Regions from separate parts of the Hydrogenophaga sp. 70-12 genome, predicted to be linked through region 2. Evidence: predicted binding sites of a transcription regulator. Region 2 holds the regulator's gene; the other holds the start of a gene.
The links. Region 2 encodes FNR, which switches genes on or off when oxygen is low (the NO sensors DNR and NnrR bind a similar motif). Its sites were predicted from a motif close to TTGATNNNNATCAA; they were not measured.
Positions count from the first base shown of each region.

Region 1: clpB (ATP-dependent chaperone ClpB) is a predicted target of FNR. The motif match lies at 6,351-6,364, and genes of this name have one in related genera.

Region 1 is NZ_MKSS01000405.1:43,585-52,756, forward strand. Features, by position in the region: gene BGO22_RS20880 (pyridoxal phosphate-dependent aminotransferase) at 1-96, shown strand, start outside; gene BGO22_RS20885 (homoserine dehydrogenase) at 119-1,441, shown strand; gene BGO22_RS20890 (threonine synthase) at 1,441-2,964, shown strand; gene mobB (molybdopterin-guanine dinucleotide biosynthesis protein B) at 3,026-3,559, shown strand; gene BGO22_RS20900 (molybdopterin molybdotransferase MoeA) at 3,556-4,839, shown strand; gene BGO22_RS20905 (MoaD/ThiS family protein) at 4,836-5,090, shown strand; gene BGO22_RS20910 (molybdenum cofactor biosynthesis protein MoaE) at 5,093-5,566, shown strand; gene BGO22_RS20915 (GNAT family N-acetyltransferase) at 5,578-6,330, shown strand; gene clpB (ATP-dependent chaperone ClpB) at 6,456-9,062, shown strand; gene BGO22_RS20925 (hypothetical protein) at 9,095-9,172, opposite strand, start outside.
Region 2 is NZ_MKSS01000023.1:5-3,676, reverse strand. Features, by position in the region: partial or broken gene BGO22_RS01730 (FixG Ig-like domain-containing protein) at 1-129, shown strand, start outside; gene BGO22_RS01725 (hypothetical protein) at 149-439, shown strand; gene BGO22_RS01720 (hypothetical protein) at 441-689, shown strand; gene fnr (fumarate/nitrate reduction transcriptional regulator Fnr) at 667-1,386, opposite strand; gene hemN (oxygen-independent coproporphyrinogen III oxidase) at 1,502-2,899, shown strand; gene BGO22_RS01705 (sulfite exporter TauE/SafE family protein) at 2,908-3,579, shown strand.

The DNA.
Region 1 (9,172 bases), on a different contig from region 2:
CGCATCGTCTTCCTGCCGCACGAGGACGACCTGCGCGAGGCCATCGGCCGCGTCGCGCGCTTCCTTGAACACTGGCGAAAACGCCACGGCAACTGAGTTTTTCCTTTTTCACCGACCGATGAAACCGATTCAAGTGGGCCTGCTGGGCATTGGCACCGTGGGCAGCGGCACCTTCAACGTGCTGCAACGCAACCAGGAAGAGATCCGCCGCCGCGCCGGCCGCGGCATCCAGATCACCATGGTGGCTGACCTCGACGTGGCGCGCGCCAGGGCCGTGGTGGGGGAGGGCGTCACCGTCGTGGGCGATGCGCGCGAGGTGATCGCCAATCCCGACATCGACATCGTGATCGAACTCATCGGCGGCTATGGCATCGCCAAGGCCCTGGTGATGGAGGCCATCTCGGCGGGCAAGCACGTGGTCACGGCCAACAAGGCCCTGCTCGCGGTGCACGGCACCGAGATCTTCGCGGCGGCCTCGGCGCGCGGCGTGATCGTGGCCTTCGAGGCCGCCGTGGCCGGTGGCATCCCCATCATCAAGGCGCTGCGCGAGGGCCTCTCGGCCAACCACATCGAGTGGATCGCCGGCATCATCAACGGCACCACCAACTTCATCCTCTCGGAGATGCGCGACAAGGGGCTCGACTTCGAGGTCGTGCTCAAGGAGGCGCAGCGCCTGGGCTATGCCGAAGCCGACCCGACCTTCGACATCGAGGGCGTGGACGCGGCGCACAAGGCGACCATCATGAGCGCCATCGCCTTCGGCATCCCGGTGCAGTTCCCCAAGGCCTATGTCGAGGGCATCACCCAGCTGTCGGCCACCGACATCCGCTACGCCGAGCAGCTGGGCTACCGCATCAAGCTGCTGGGCATCACCAAGCGCGCGCCGCGCGGCATCGAGCTGCGCGTGCACCCTTGTCTGGTGCCGGCCAAGCGCCTGCTGGCCAACGTCGAGGGGGCGATGAACGCGGTGGTGGTGCACGGCGACGCCGTGGGCACCACGCTGTACTACGGCAAGGGCGCGGGCAGCGAACCCACGGCCAGCGCCGTGATCGCCGATCTGGTGGACGTGACGCGCCTGCACACGGCCGACCCGCACCACCGCGTGCCGCACCTGGCCTTCCAGCCCGACGCCCTGAGCGACCTGCCGGTGCTGCCCATGAGCGAGGTGGTCACCAGCTACTACCTGCGCCTGCGCGTGGCCGACGAGGCCGGCGTGCTCGCCAAGGTCACGGGCGTGCTCGCGCTCAACGGCATCAGCATCGACGCCGTGCTGCAGCGCGAGGCCGACGAGGTGGGCGGCGAGGGCGCCACCAGCACCGACCTCATCATCCTCACGCACGACACGCGCGAAGGCACCATGGACAAGGTGCTGGCCGAGCTGCAGGCCCTGCCCACGGTGCTGTCGCCCATCGTGCGCATCCGCAAGGAAGAGCTCCGCTGATGCGTTACCTGTCCACGCGCGGCCACGCCGAACGCAAGCGCTTCTGCGAGATCCTGCTGGAAGGGCTGGCGCCCGACGGCGGCCTGTACCTGCCCGAGCGCTACCCGCAGGTGGACGCCGCCGCGCTGAAGCGCCTGCGCGCGGTCTTCAACGAAGGCAAGCCCGGCGGCTACGCGGCGCTGGCCTTTGAGATCCTCTCGCTCTACATCGACGACATTCCCGCGGCCGACCTGCGTGCCCTCTGCGAGCGCACCTACACCGAGGCGGTGTTCGGCAACCCGGCCATCGTGCCGCTCAAGCAGCTCGAGGACGGCTTCTACCTCGAGGCCCTGTCCAACGGCCCCACGCTGGCCTTCAAAGACATGGCCATGCAACTGTTGGGGCAGCTGTTCGAGTACGAGCTGGGTCGCCGCGGCGAGTCGCTCAACATCCTGGGCGCCACCAGCGGCGACACCGGCAGCGCGGCCGAGCACGCCATGAAGGGCAAGCGCGGCGTGCGCGTCTTCATGCTCAGCCCGCACGGCCGCATGAGCCCCTTCCAGCAGGCGCAGATGTTCAGCCTGACGGACCCGAACATCCACAACATCGCCATCGAGGGCGTGTTCGACGACTGCCAGGACATCGTCAAGGCCGTCAGCAACGACCTCGACTTCAAGCGCCGCCACAAGATCGGCACGGTCAACTCCATCAACTGGGCGCGGCTGCTGGCCCAGGTGGTCTATTACTTCGCCGGCTACTTCCAGGCCACCAGCGGAGCCCCCACGCTCCCCGCTGCGCGTGGTTCGCAGCCCCCCGAGGGGGCTGATTCGCCTGGGGGCGGTCCGGCGGCGAACCACAACGCCGAGCGCGTGAGCTTCACCGTGCCCAGCGGCAACTTCGGCAACGTCTGCGCGGGCCACGTGGCGCGGCAGATGGGCCTGCCCATCCACCGGCTGGTGGTGGCGACGAACGAGAACGACGTGCTCGACGAGTTCTTCCGCACCGGCGTCTACCGCGTGCGCGGCAGCGCCGACACGCACGAGACCTCCAGCCCCTCGATGGACATTTCCAAGGCGAGCAACTTCGAGCGCTTCGTCTTCGACCTCGTGGGCCGCGACCCGGCGCGCTGCAAGGCGCTGTTCGCCGACGCGCTGTCGCGCGAGGGCCGCTTCGACCTGAGCGGTGATGCCGTTTTCGCCGATGCCGCCGCGCACTACGGCTTCCAAAGCGGGCGCAGCACCCACGCCGACCGCCTGGCCACCATCCGCGAGGTCGACCGGCGCCACGCCGTGGTGATCGACACCCACACCGCCGATGGCGTCAAGGTGGCGCGCGAGCACCTCGAGCCCGGCGTGCCCATGGTGGTGCTGGAAACCGCGCTGCCGATCAAGTTCGCCGAGACCATCGTGGAGGCCCTGGGCCACGAGCCCGAGCGCCCGGCCGCCTACGTGGGCATCGAGTCGCTGCCCAAGCGCGTGACCGTGATGCCGGCCGACGTCGACCGGGTCAAGGCCTACATCGCCGAGCGCACCGCGGCCGCATGAGCGCCGCCGGGCCGTTCCCCAGGCGACCAGCCCCGCCGTGCGCGGCGCGGAGGGCGATCCGGTGAACGTCGTCGGCTTCGCGGGCTTCTCGGGTTCTGGCAAGACCACGCTGGTCGAACAGCTCATTCCCGCCCTGCGCCTGCGTGGCCACCGCGTCTCGGTCATCAAGCACGCGCACCACAGCTTCGACATCGACCACCCCGGCAAGGACACCTGGCGCCACCGCGAGGCCGGCGCCGTGGAGATCGTGGCCGCGTCGCCCCGGCGGGTGGTCTTCATGCGCGAGTTGGAGACCGAGGCCACGCACGACGTGCACGCGCTCATCGCGCGGCTCAGCGCCGAGGTGGACTGGGTGCTGGTCGAGGGCTTCAAGGGCAGCAGCCTGCCCAAGATCGAGGTCTGGCGCCAGGCCAGCGGCCAGCCCGTGATCTACCCGGCGCAGCCCCGGGTGCTGGCCGTGGCCACCGACAGCCCCGCGGCCCTGCCCGAACCACCCGCACGCCCGGTGCTGGATTTGAACGCGCCCGATGACGTGGCCGCGTGGCTGGTCGACAATGCCAGCCGGTTCCACTACAGACCTCCCGACGCCCCATGAACGCTCCGGCCCGCGCGCCCCTGATGGCCCTGGATGACGCCCTGGCCGCCTTGCTCGGCCGCGCCACGCCCCTCGCCGACACCGACACGGTGCCCACCATCGACGCCGTGGGCCGCGTGCTGGCGCAGGACCTGGTGAGTGCCCTGCAGGTGCCGCCGCAAGACAACTCCTCCATGGATGGCTACGCCGTGCGCTGCGCCGACGTGACCGACAAAGGCGTGGTGCTGCCCATCAGCCAGCGCATCCCGGCCGGCCACGCGGGCGGGCCGCTGCAGCCCGGCACCTGCGCGCGCATCTTCACCGGCGCCCCCATGCCCGAAGGCGCCGACGCGGTGGTCATGCAGGAAGACACGCGCGAGGTCGGCGGCGACCTGCACGCGGTGCACATCGACAGCATTCCCGAACCCGGCCAGTGGGTGCGCCGCTCGGGCGAGGACGTGGCGCGCGGCGCCACCGTGCTGGCGCGCGGCCAGCGCCTGGACGAAGGCGCCCTGGGACTGGCGGCCAGCCTGGGCCTGCCCCATCTGCGGGTGGTGCGCCGCCCGCGCGTGGCCCTGTTCTCCACCGGCGACGAGCTCGTGATGCCCGGCGAGGTGCCGCCCGAGGCCATGAAACCCGGCGCCATCTACAACTCCAACCGCTTCTTCCTGCGCGCACTGCTGCAGCGCTTCGGCTGCGAGGTGAGCGACCTCGGCATCGTGCCGGACCAGCGCGAGTCCACGCTGGCCGCGCTCAAGACGGCGGCCGACCACCACGACCTGATCCTCACCAGCGGCGGCGTGTCCGTGGGTGAGGAAGACCACATCAAGCCCTCGGTGCAGCAACTGGGCGGGCTCGACCTCTGGCAGATCGCCATGAAGCCCGGCAAGCCCTTCGCCTACGGCCATGTGCGGCGCGACGCGGGGGCGGGGCAGGGCGTGGGCAGCCATTGCCACTTCATCGGTCTGCCGGGCAACCCGGTGTCCAGCTACGTCACCTTCCTGCTGCTCGTGCGCCCCTTCCTGCTGCAGCTGCAGGGTATCGCCGATCCGCGCGCCCTGCGCCTGCCCGCGGCACTGCCGCTGCGCGCCGACTTCAGCCTGCCGCGCGCCGACAGGCGCCGCGAGTTCCTGCGCGCGCGCCGCAACGCCAGCGGCGGCGTCGAGCTGTTCCCGAACCAGAGCTCGGGCGTGCTCACCTCCGTGGTCTGGGCCGACGGCCTGGTCGACAACCCCTCGGGCACCACCATCGCGCCGGGCGACACCGTGCGCTTCATCGCCCTGTCGGACCTGCTTGCATGAACACCATCCAGCTGCGCTACTTCGCCTCCATCCGCGAGGCCATCGGCACCGGCGCCGAGCGCCTGAGCACCGCCGCGCCCACGCTGGCGGCGCTGCGCGACGAACTCATCGCGCGCGGCGGCGCGCACGCTCAGGCGCTGGCGCGCGGCAAGGCCGTGCGCGTCTCGCTCAACCAGGCCATGGCCGACGAAAGCGCCGCGCTCGCCGACGGCGCCGAGGTGGCCTTCTTCCCGCCCGTGACCGGCGGTTGAGCATGGCCGCGCGCGTTTCCATCCAGACCGCCGACTTCGACCTGAGCACCGAGGTCGCGCTGCTGCGCTTGCAGGACAAGGGCGTGGGCGCGGTCTGCAGCTTCATCGGCACCGTGCGCGACCGCAACGACGGCCTGGCCGTCAGCGCGATGGAGCTGGAGCACTACCCTGGCATGACCGAAAAGGCCATCGAGGCCATGATCGACGAGGCCTTGCGGCGCTTCGACATCCTCGGTGCGCGGGTCATCCACCGCGTGGGGCCGCTGCAGCCACTGGACCAGATCGTGCTCGTGGTCGTCAGCGCCGCCCACCGGGGCCAGAGCTTCCAGGCCTGTGAGTTCCTGATGGACTACCTCAAGACCCAGGCGCCGTTCTGGAAGAAGGAGCAAACGCCCGAGGGCGCGCGCTGGGTCGACGCGCGCGTGAGCGACGACGCCGCACTGGCCCGCTGGGGCCTGCCGGCGAACAACGCCTGAGGACCCAGGGCATGGACAGCGGCACCGTCGAGGCGATCGAACGCAACACGGTGCAGGCCGTGGCGCCCGAGCGGCTCGACGATGGCCTGACGGGCTGGCTGCTGCCCATGGACCGCGGCACCGTGGGGCGCGCGCAGTGCGCGGTGCCGCTGTCGCACGCGGCCCCCGATCCCGCCCTCATCGACGCCATCGCGGAGCGCTACCGCGCGCGTGGCTTTCCCGTGGCCTGGCGCCTGCCCGAATGGCCCGAGTGGGCGGCCTTCACCCAGGCTCTGGGCGAACGCGGCTTCCGGCGGACCCAGCCCACGCAGACCCACATCGCCGAGGTGGCCGAGCTGCTGCGCCGCCTGCCCGACCCGCCGCACGGCGTCGAGCTGCGCCTGGCCGATGCCCCGGACGCCGCCTGGCTCGCCATGTTCCTCGGCGAGGGCCTGGACCCGGTGGACGGCGCCAGCCGCTCGCGCGCGCTCTCGCGCGCCCAAGGCACGCGCTTCGTCAGCCTGAGCGAGGCGGGGCAGACCCTGGCCTGCGGCGCCGCCAGCGTCGGCCATGGCTGGCTGGGCGTGCACGGCATGCGCACGGCGGCGCGCCAGCGCGGGCGCGGGCTGGCGGGCATGGTGCTGCGCGCCATGGCCGGTGAGGCGCTGCGCCGCGGCATTCCACGCGTGTTCCTGCAGGTGGACGCCGGCAACGCGCCGGCGCTGGCGCTGTACCAGCGCGCGGGTTTCCAGCTGGCCTGGCCCTACGCCTACTGGCGCCGCTGAGGCTGGCGAGGCGGGCCGGCTTGACCTGGATCAAGCGCGGGCGTTGGCAGGGGGCCGGGCCGGCTTGAAAATGGCCCCATCGCCGCCATGTGCCTGGCAATCCACATTTTCGGAGCGCCCCTCCCATGCGTCTCGACAAACTCACCACCAAATTCCAGGAAGCCCTGGCCGACGCCCAGTCGCTCGCGCTGGGCAATGACCACGCCTACATCGAACCCGTGCACCTGCTGCTGGCCATGCTGCGCCAGACCGACGGGCCGGTGTCCATCCTGCAGCGCGCCGGCGTGAACGTGCCCGGCCTCGTGCAGGCGGCCGAGGCGGCCGTCAAGCGGCTGCCCCAGGTGCAGGGCCAGGAACAGGTGCAGGTCGGCCCCGAGCTGGCCAAGCTGCTCCAGGCCACCGAAAAGGACGGCATCAAGCGCGGCGACGCCTTCATCGCCAGCGAACTCTTCCTGCTCGCCGTGGCCGACGCCAAGGGCGAACTGGGCCGCATCGCCAACGAGAACGGCCTGTCGCGCAAGAGCCTGGAGGCGGCCATCGCCGCCGTGCGTGGCGGCCAACAGGTCAACAGCCCCGAGGCCGAGGGCCAGCGCGAGGCGCTCAAGAAATACACCATGGACCTGACCGAGCGCGCCCGCGCGGGCAAGCTCGACCCGGTGATCGGCCGCGACGACGAGATCCGCCGCGCCATCCAGGTGCTGCAGCGGCGCAGCAAGAACAACCCCGTGCTGATCGGCGAGCCCGGCGTGGGCAAGACCGCCATCGTCGAGGGCCTGGCCCAGCGCATCGTGGCCGGCGAGGTGCCCGACAGCCTGAAGGGCAAGCGCGTGCTCAGCCTGGACATGGCCGCTCTTCTGGCCGGCGCCAAGTACCGCGGCGAGTTCGAGGAGCGCCTCAAGAGCGTGCTGAACGAACTGGCCAAGGACGAAGGCCAGACCATCGTCTTCATCGACGAGCTGCACACCATGGTCGGTGCCGGCAAGGCCGAAGGCGCCATGGACGCGGGCAATATGCTCAAGCCCGCGCTGGCGCGCGGCGAATTGCACTGCGTGGGCGCCACCACGCTGGACGAGTACCGCAAGTACATCGAGAAGGACGCCGCGCTGGAGCGCCGCTTCCAGAAGATCCTGGTGGACGAGCCGTCGGTGGAGGCCACCATTGCCATCCTGCGCGGCCTGCAGGAAAAGTACGAGGTGCACCACGGCGTGGAGATCACCGATCCGGCCATCGTGGCCGCGGCCGAGCTGAGCCACCGCTACATCACCGACCGCTTCCTGCCCGACAAGGCCATCGACCTGATCGACGAGGCCGCGGCCAAGATCAAGATCGAGATCGACTCCAAGCCCGAGGCCATGGACCGGCTGGACCGCCGGCTCATCCAGCTGCAGATCGAGCGCGAGGCCATCAGGAAGGAAACCGACGAGGCCTCGCAGAAGCGCCTGGGCCTGATCGACGAGGAGATCGACCGGCTCAAGCGCGAGCTGGCCGACCTGGAGGAGATCTGGAAGGCCGAGAAGGCCCAGGCCCAGGGCTCGGCCCAGGTGAAGGAAGAGATCGACAAGCTGCGCCACCAGATCGAGGAGTTCACCCGCAAGGGCGACTTCAACAAGGTCGCCGAGCTGCAATACGGCAAGCTGCCTGAACTGGAAAAGCGCCTGAAGGACGCCCAGGCGGCCGAGACCGGCAAGAAGGCCGGCGGCCGCCCGCAGTTGCTGCGCACCCAGGTCGGCGCCGAAGAGATCGCCGAGGTGGTGGCGCGCGCCACCGGCATTCCGGTGAGCAAGCTCATGCAGGGCGAGCGCGACAAGCTGCTGCAGATGGAAGACCGCCTGCACCAGCGCGTGGTCGGCCAGGACGAGGCCATCAGCGCGGTGGCCAACGCCATCCGCCGCTCGCGCTCGGGCCTGTCCGACCCGAACCGGCCCACCGGCTCCTTCCTGTTCCTCGGCCCCACCGGCGTGGGCAAGACCGAGCTGTGCAAGGCGCTGGCGGGCTTCCTGTTCGACAGCGAAGACCACCTCGTGCGCATCGACATGAGCGAGTTCATGGAGAAGCACTCGGTCGCGCGCCTGATCGGTGCGCCGCCCGGCTACGTGGGCTACGAGGAGGGCGGCTACCTCACCGAAGCGGTGCGCCGCAAGCCCTACTCGGTGCTGCTGCTCGACGAGGTGGAGAAAGCCCACCCCGACGTCTTCAACGTGCTGCTGCAGGTGCTCGACGACGGTCGCCTCACCGACGGCCAGGGCCGCACCGTGGACTTCAAGAACACCGTGATCGTGATGACCAGCAACATCGGCTCGCACATGATCCAGTCCATGGTCGGCCAGCCCTACGACGAGGTGAAGGAAGCCGTGTGGGGCGAGCTCAAGGGCTACTTCCGCCCCGAGTTCCTCAACCGCATCGACGAGACCGTGGTGTTCCACGCGCTTGACGCCAAGAACATCGAGGCGATCGCCGCCATCCAGCTGCAGGCGCTGCAGGCGCGGCTGCAGAAGATGGACCTCAAGCTCGAGGTCTCGCCGGCGGCGCTGGGCGAGCTGGCCAAGGTCGGCTTCGACCCGGTGTTTGGCGCGCGCCCGCTCAAGCGCGCGATCCAGCAGCGCATTGAGAACCCGCTGTCCAAGCTGCTGCTGGAGGGCCGCTACCCGCCCAAGTCGGCCATTCCGGTCGACGTGGACCCGGTGCGCAACCCGGGCGTGTTCGAGTTCGGCGAGCCGCTGCCCATGGCCTGATGCGCCGCCGCGCGTGGCGGCGCGGCCGGCCCTCAGGCCGCCTCGTCGTCCGCGTCGGCCAGCGCCGGTGCCTGGTTGTCCAGCAGATAGCCCTGCGCGGTCAGGCGGCG
Region 2 (3,672 bases):
GCCGCGCGGGTCCAGGTGCCGCCCGGCGTGGCCGCGAGCGGCTCGCACCCCATCCAGTTCGAAGTGCGCGCCGCCCAGGACGAGCGCGTGCGGGTGCGTGAGAAGAGCACCTTCCTCGTTCCCCGATGACGCTTTCGCAGGAGACCCCATGAACCCCGATCCGATGAGCACCGACGCGCCCGAGCCCTGGTGGCGCGTGGGCCCCATGTGGCTGGTGGTGGGCGGGCCGCTGGTGGTGGTGGTGGCGGCCATCGGCACCGCCGTCATCGCCATCGAGGGCGCCGACCCGGTGCTCGACAAGGCCGCCTACCAGGCCACACTGGAGCAGGCACGCCGCCTGCAGGGCCCGCAGCGCGACGAGGCGCTGATCGGCCTGCAGCCCGCGCACCAGGCGCGCAACCACGCGGCCTCGCCCGTGGTCCGCGAGGGTGGCCACTGACATGGGCCGCCGCTGGATGTGGGTGGGCTGGCCGTCATTCCTGATGGCCGGCGTGTTGGAGATGCTGGTGTTCGCGGTGGTGGACCCGGGCGAGTTGCACTGGCAGGGCGTCGCGCTCGACTGGTCGCGCCCCGCCGTCTACACGGTGGCCTTCTTCGTGTTCTGGGCGGTGACGGCCGTCGCCTGCAGCCTGAGCCTGTGGCTGGCCTTGCCGCCGCAGGAAGCGCTCAGGAGCAGGTCTGCGGATTGACGATGCGCCGCAGCGCCTCGGTGTCCTTGATGTGCACGTAGCGCTGCTTGACGTCGATGATGCCGTCGTCGACGAACTTGGAGAAGGTGCGGCTCACCGTCTCCAACTTCATGCCCAGGTAGCTGCCGATCTCCTCGCGCGTCATGCGCAGGTTGAACTCGGACGGCGAGAAGCCACGCGCCTGCAGGCGCTGCACCAGGTTGAGCAGGAAGGCCGCCAGCCGCTCCTCGGCGCGCATGCTGCCCAGCAGCAGCATCACGCTGTGGTCGCGCACGATCTCGCGGCTCATGATGCGGTGCACGTGGTGTTGCAGCGGGGTGAACTGGCGCGACAGCTCTTCGACCTGGTTGAAGGGCATCACGCAGACCTCGGCGTCTTCCAGCGCCACCGCGTCGCAGGCATGGTGGTCGCTCACGATGCCGTCCAGGCCGATGATCTCGCCCGCCATCTGGAAACCCGTGACCTGGTCGCGCCCGTCGGCGGTGGTCACGCAGGTCTTGAAGAAGCCCGAGCGCACGGCGTAGAGCGAGGTGAAGCGATCGCCGACGGAGAACAGGGCTTCGCCGCGCTTGACGCGCTTGCGGGAGGAAATCAGTGTGTCGAGCTGGCCCATTTCCTCTGCGCTCAGGCCCATGGGCAGGCAGAGTTCGCGAAGGTTGCAGCTTGAGCACGCCACTTTGATGCGTTGCGCGTCCATGTGCGTCGTTCCTGAGTGCATGACAGGGAGCGAGCATACCCCTTTGGGTTCGGGATCACAGAGCCGCTTGACCAGGATCAAGGCGTCTGGGCCCGCCAGCCGGCACAGTGGGGCCATGCCAGAAGGACCCGCCGTGAGCCATGTGATCCCCGATGAACTGCTGCGTCGCTTCGACGTTCCGGGGCCGCGCTATACCTCCTATCCCACGGCCGACCGCTTCGTGGAGGCCTTCACCGAGCAGGACTACCGTCTGGCGCTGGGACAGCGGCGGGCCGGGTCGATGGCGCTGCCCCTGTCGCTGTATGTGCACATCCCGTTCTGCGAATCGGTGTGCTACTACTGCGCTTGCAACAAAGTTATTACAAAACACCATTCGCGCGGCGCCGAGTACCTGCGCCACCTCTCGCGCGAGCTGGACCTGCAGATCGAGCACCTGGGCGCGGGCCAGTCGGTGTCCCAGCTGCACCTGGGGGGCGGCACGCCCACCTTCCTGAGCGATGCCGAGCTGGAAGACCTGATGGCCATGCTGCGGCGCCACTTCGCGCTCGCGCCGGGCGGCGAGTACTCCATCGAGGTGGACCCGCGCACCGTGAGCGCCGAACGCCTGCGCGCGCTGCACCGCCTGGGCTTCAACCGCCTGAGCTTCGGTGTGCAGGACTTCGATCCCGCCGTACAGAAGGCCGTGCACCGCGTGCAGCCGGCCGAGCAGGTGTTCGCGCTGGTCGACGCGGCGCGGCAGATCGGCTTCGAGTCGGTCAACGTGGACCTGATCTACGGTCTGCCGCTGCAGACGCCCGAGTCCTTCCGGCGCACGCTGGCGCAGCTGCAGGCCCTGCGGCCGGACCGCGTGGCGCTGTACGCCTACGCGCACCTGCCGGCGCGCTTCAAGCCGCAGCGGCGCATCGTGGCGGCCGAGTTGCCGGGCGCGGCCGACAAGCTGGCCATGCTATCGGCCTCGCTGGACATCCTGCGCGCGGCGGGCTACGTTTACGTCGGCATGGACCACTTCGCCCTTCCCGACGACGCCCTGGCCGTGGCCAAGCGCCAGGGCCGGCTGCACCGCAACTTCCAGGGCTACAGCACCCAGCCCGATTGCGACCTCATCGCGCTCGGTGTGTCGGCCATCGGCCGGGTGGGCGCCACCTACAGCCAGAACGCCAAGACCCTGGACGAGTACGTGGACCTGCTCGACCAGGGCCGCCTGCCCATCGTGCGTGGCCTGGCGCTCACGCGCGACGACGTGCTGCGCCGTGCGGTGATCATGTCCCTGATGTGCCAGGGCGAACTGCAGTTCGAGGCCATCGACCTGGGGCACCTGATCGACAGTCGCCGTTACTTCGCCAACGAGCTGCGCGCGCTCGAGCCCTTCGTGGACGAGGGCTTGGTCACCATGGACGAGCAGGGCGTGCAGGTGACCGAAACCGGCTGGTACCTGGTGCGCGCGATCGCCATGGTGTTCGACCGCCACCTGCAGGCCGACCAGGACCGCGCGCGGTTTTCAAGGATTCTCTGAGCGCACCGATGTCCGGTTCACTGCTGATCACGGCGCTGCTCATGGGCCTGGTGGGTGGGCCGCACTGCATCGCCATGTGCGGCGCGGCCTGCGCGGGCATCGGCCGTGTGGCCGGCGAGCGCGGCACGCGCGCGCTGCTGGCGTTCCAGTTCAGCCGCGTCGCTGGCTACGCCAGCGTGGGAGCGCTGGCGGCGGGCTCGGTGCAGGGGCTGGCCTGGCTGGGCGCGCACACGCAGGTGATCCGGCCGCTGTGGACCATGTTCCACGTCGCGGCCCTGCTGCTGGGCGCCTGGCTGCTCTGGCGGGCGCGCCAGCCGGCGTGGGTTGACGGCATGGGCCAGGGCATCTGGCGCCGCGCGAAACCCGCCATCGCCCGCCTGGGCCCGCGCGCGCCCTGGGTGCTGGGCTTCGGCTGGGCGCTCATGCCCTGCGGTCTGCTCTATTCGGCGCTGCTGGTGGCCTCGCTCTCGGCCGACGCGGTGCAGGGCGCGGCGGTGATGGCGCTGTTCGCCATCGGCTCGTCCGTGTCGCTGTTCGCCGGGCCCTGGTTGCTGCTGCGCCTGCGCGAGGCGCGCTCGGGCGCCTGGGGCATCCGGCTCGCGGGGCTGGCGCTGCTGCTGGCCTCGGGCTGGGCCCTGTGGATGGGCATCACCCAACCGACGGGTCTGTGGTGCTTGTGAAGACCGCCGCCCGGCGTCAGGTCTTGGTACGGCTCGGGAGTGTGGCCAGCACCAGGCCCAGCAGAGCGATGCCAAAAGCCAGCAGCTGCAGGC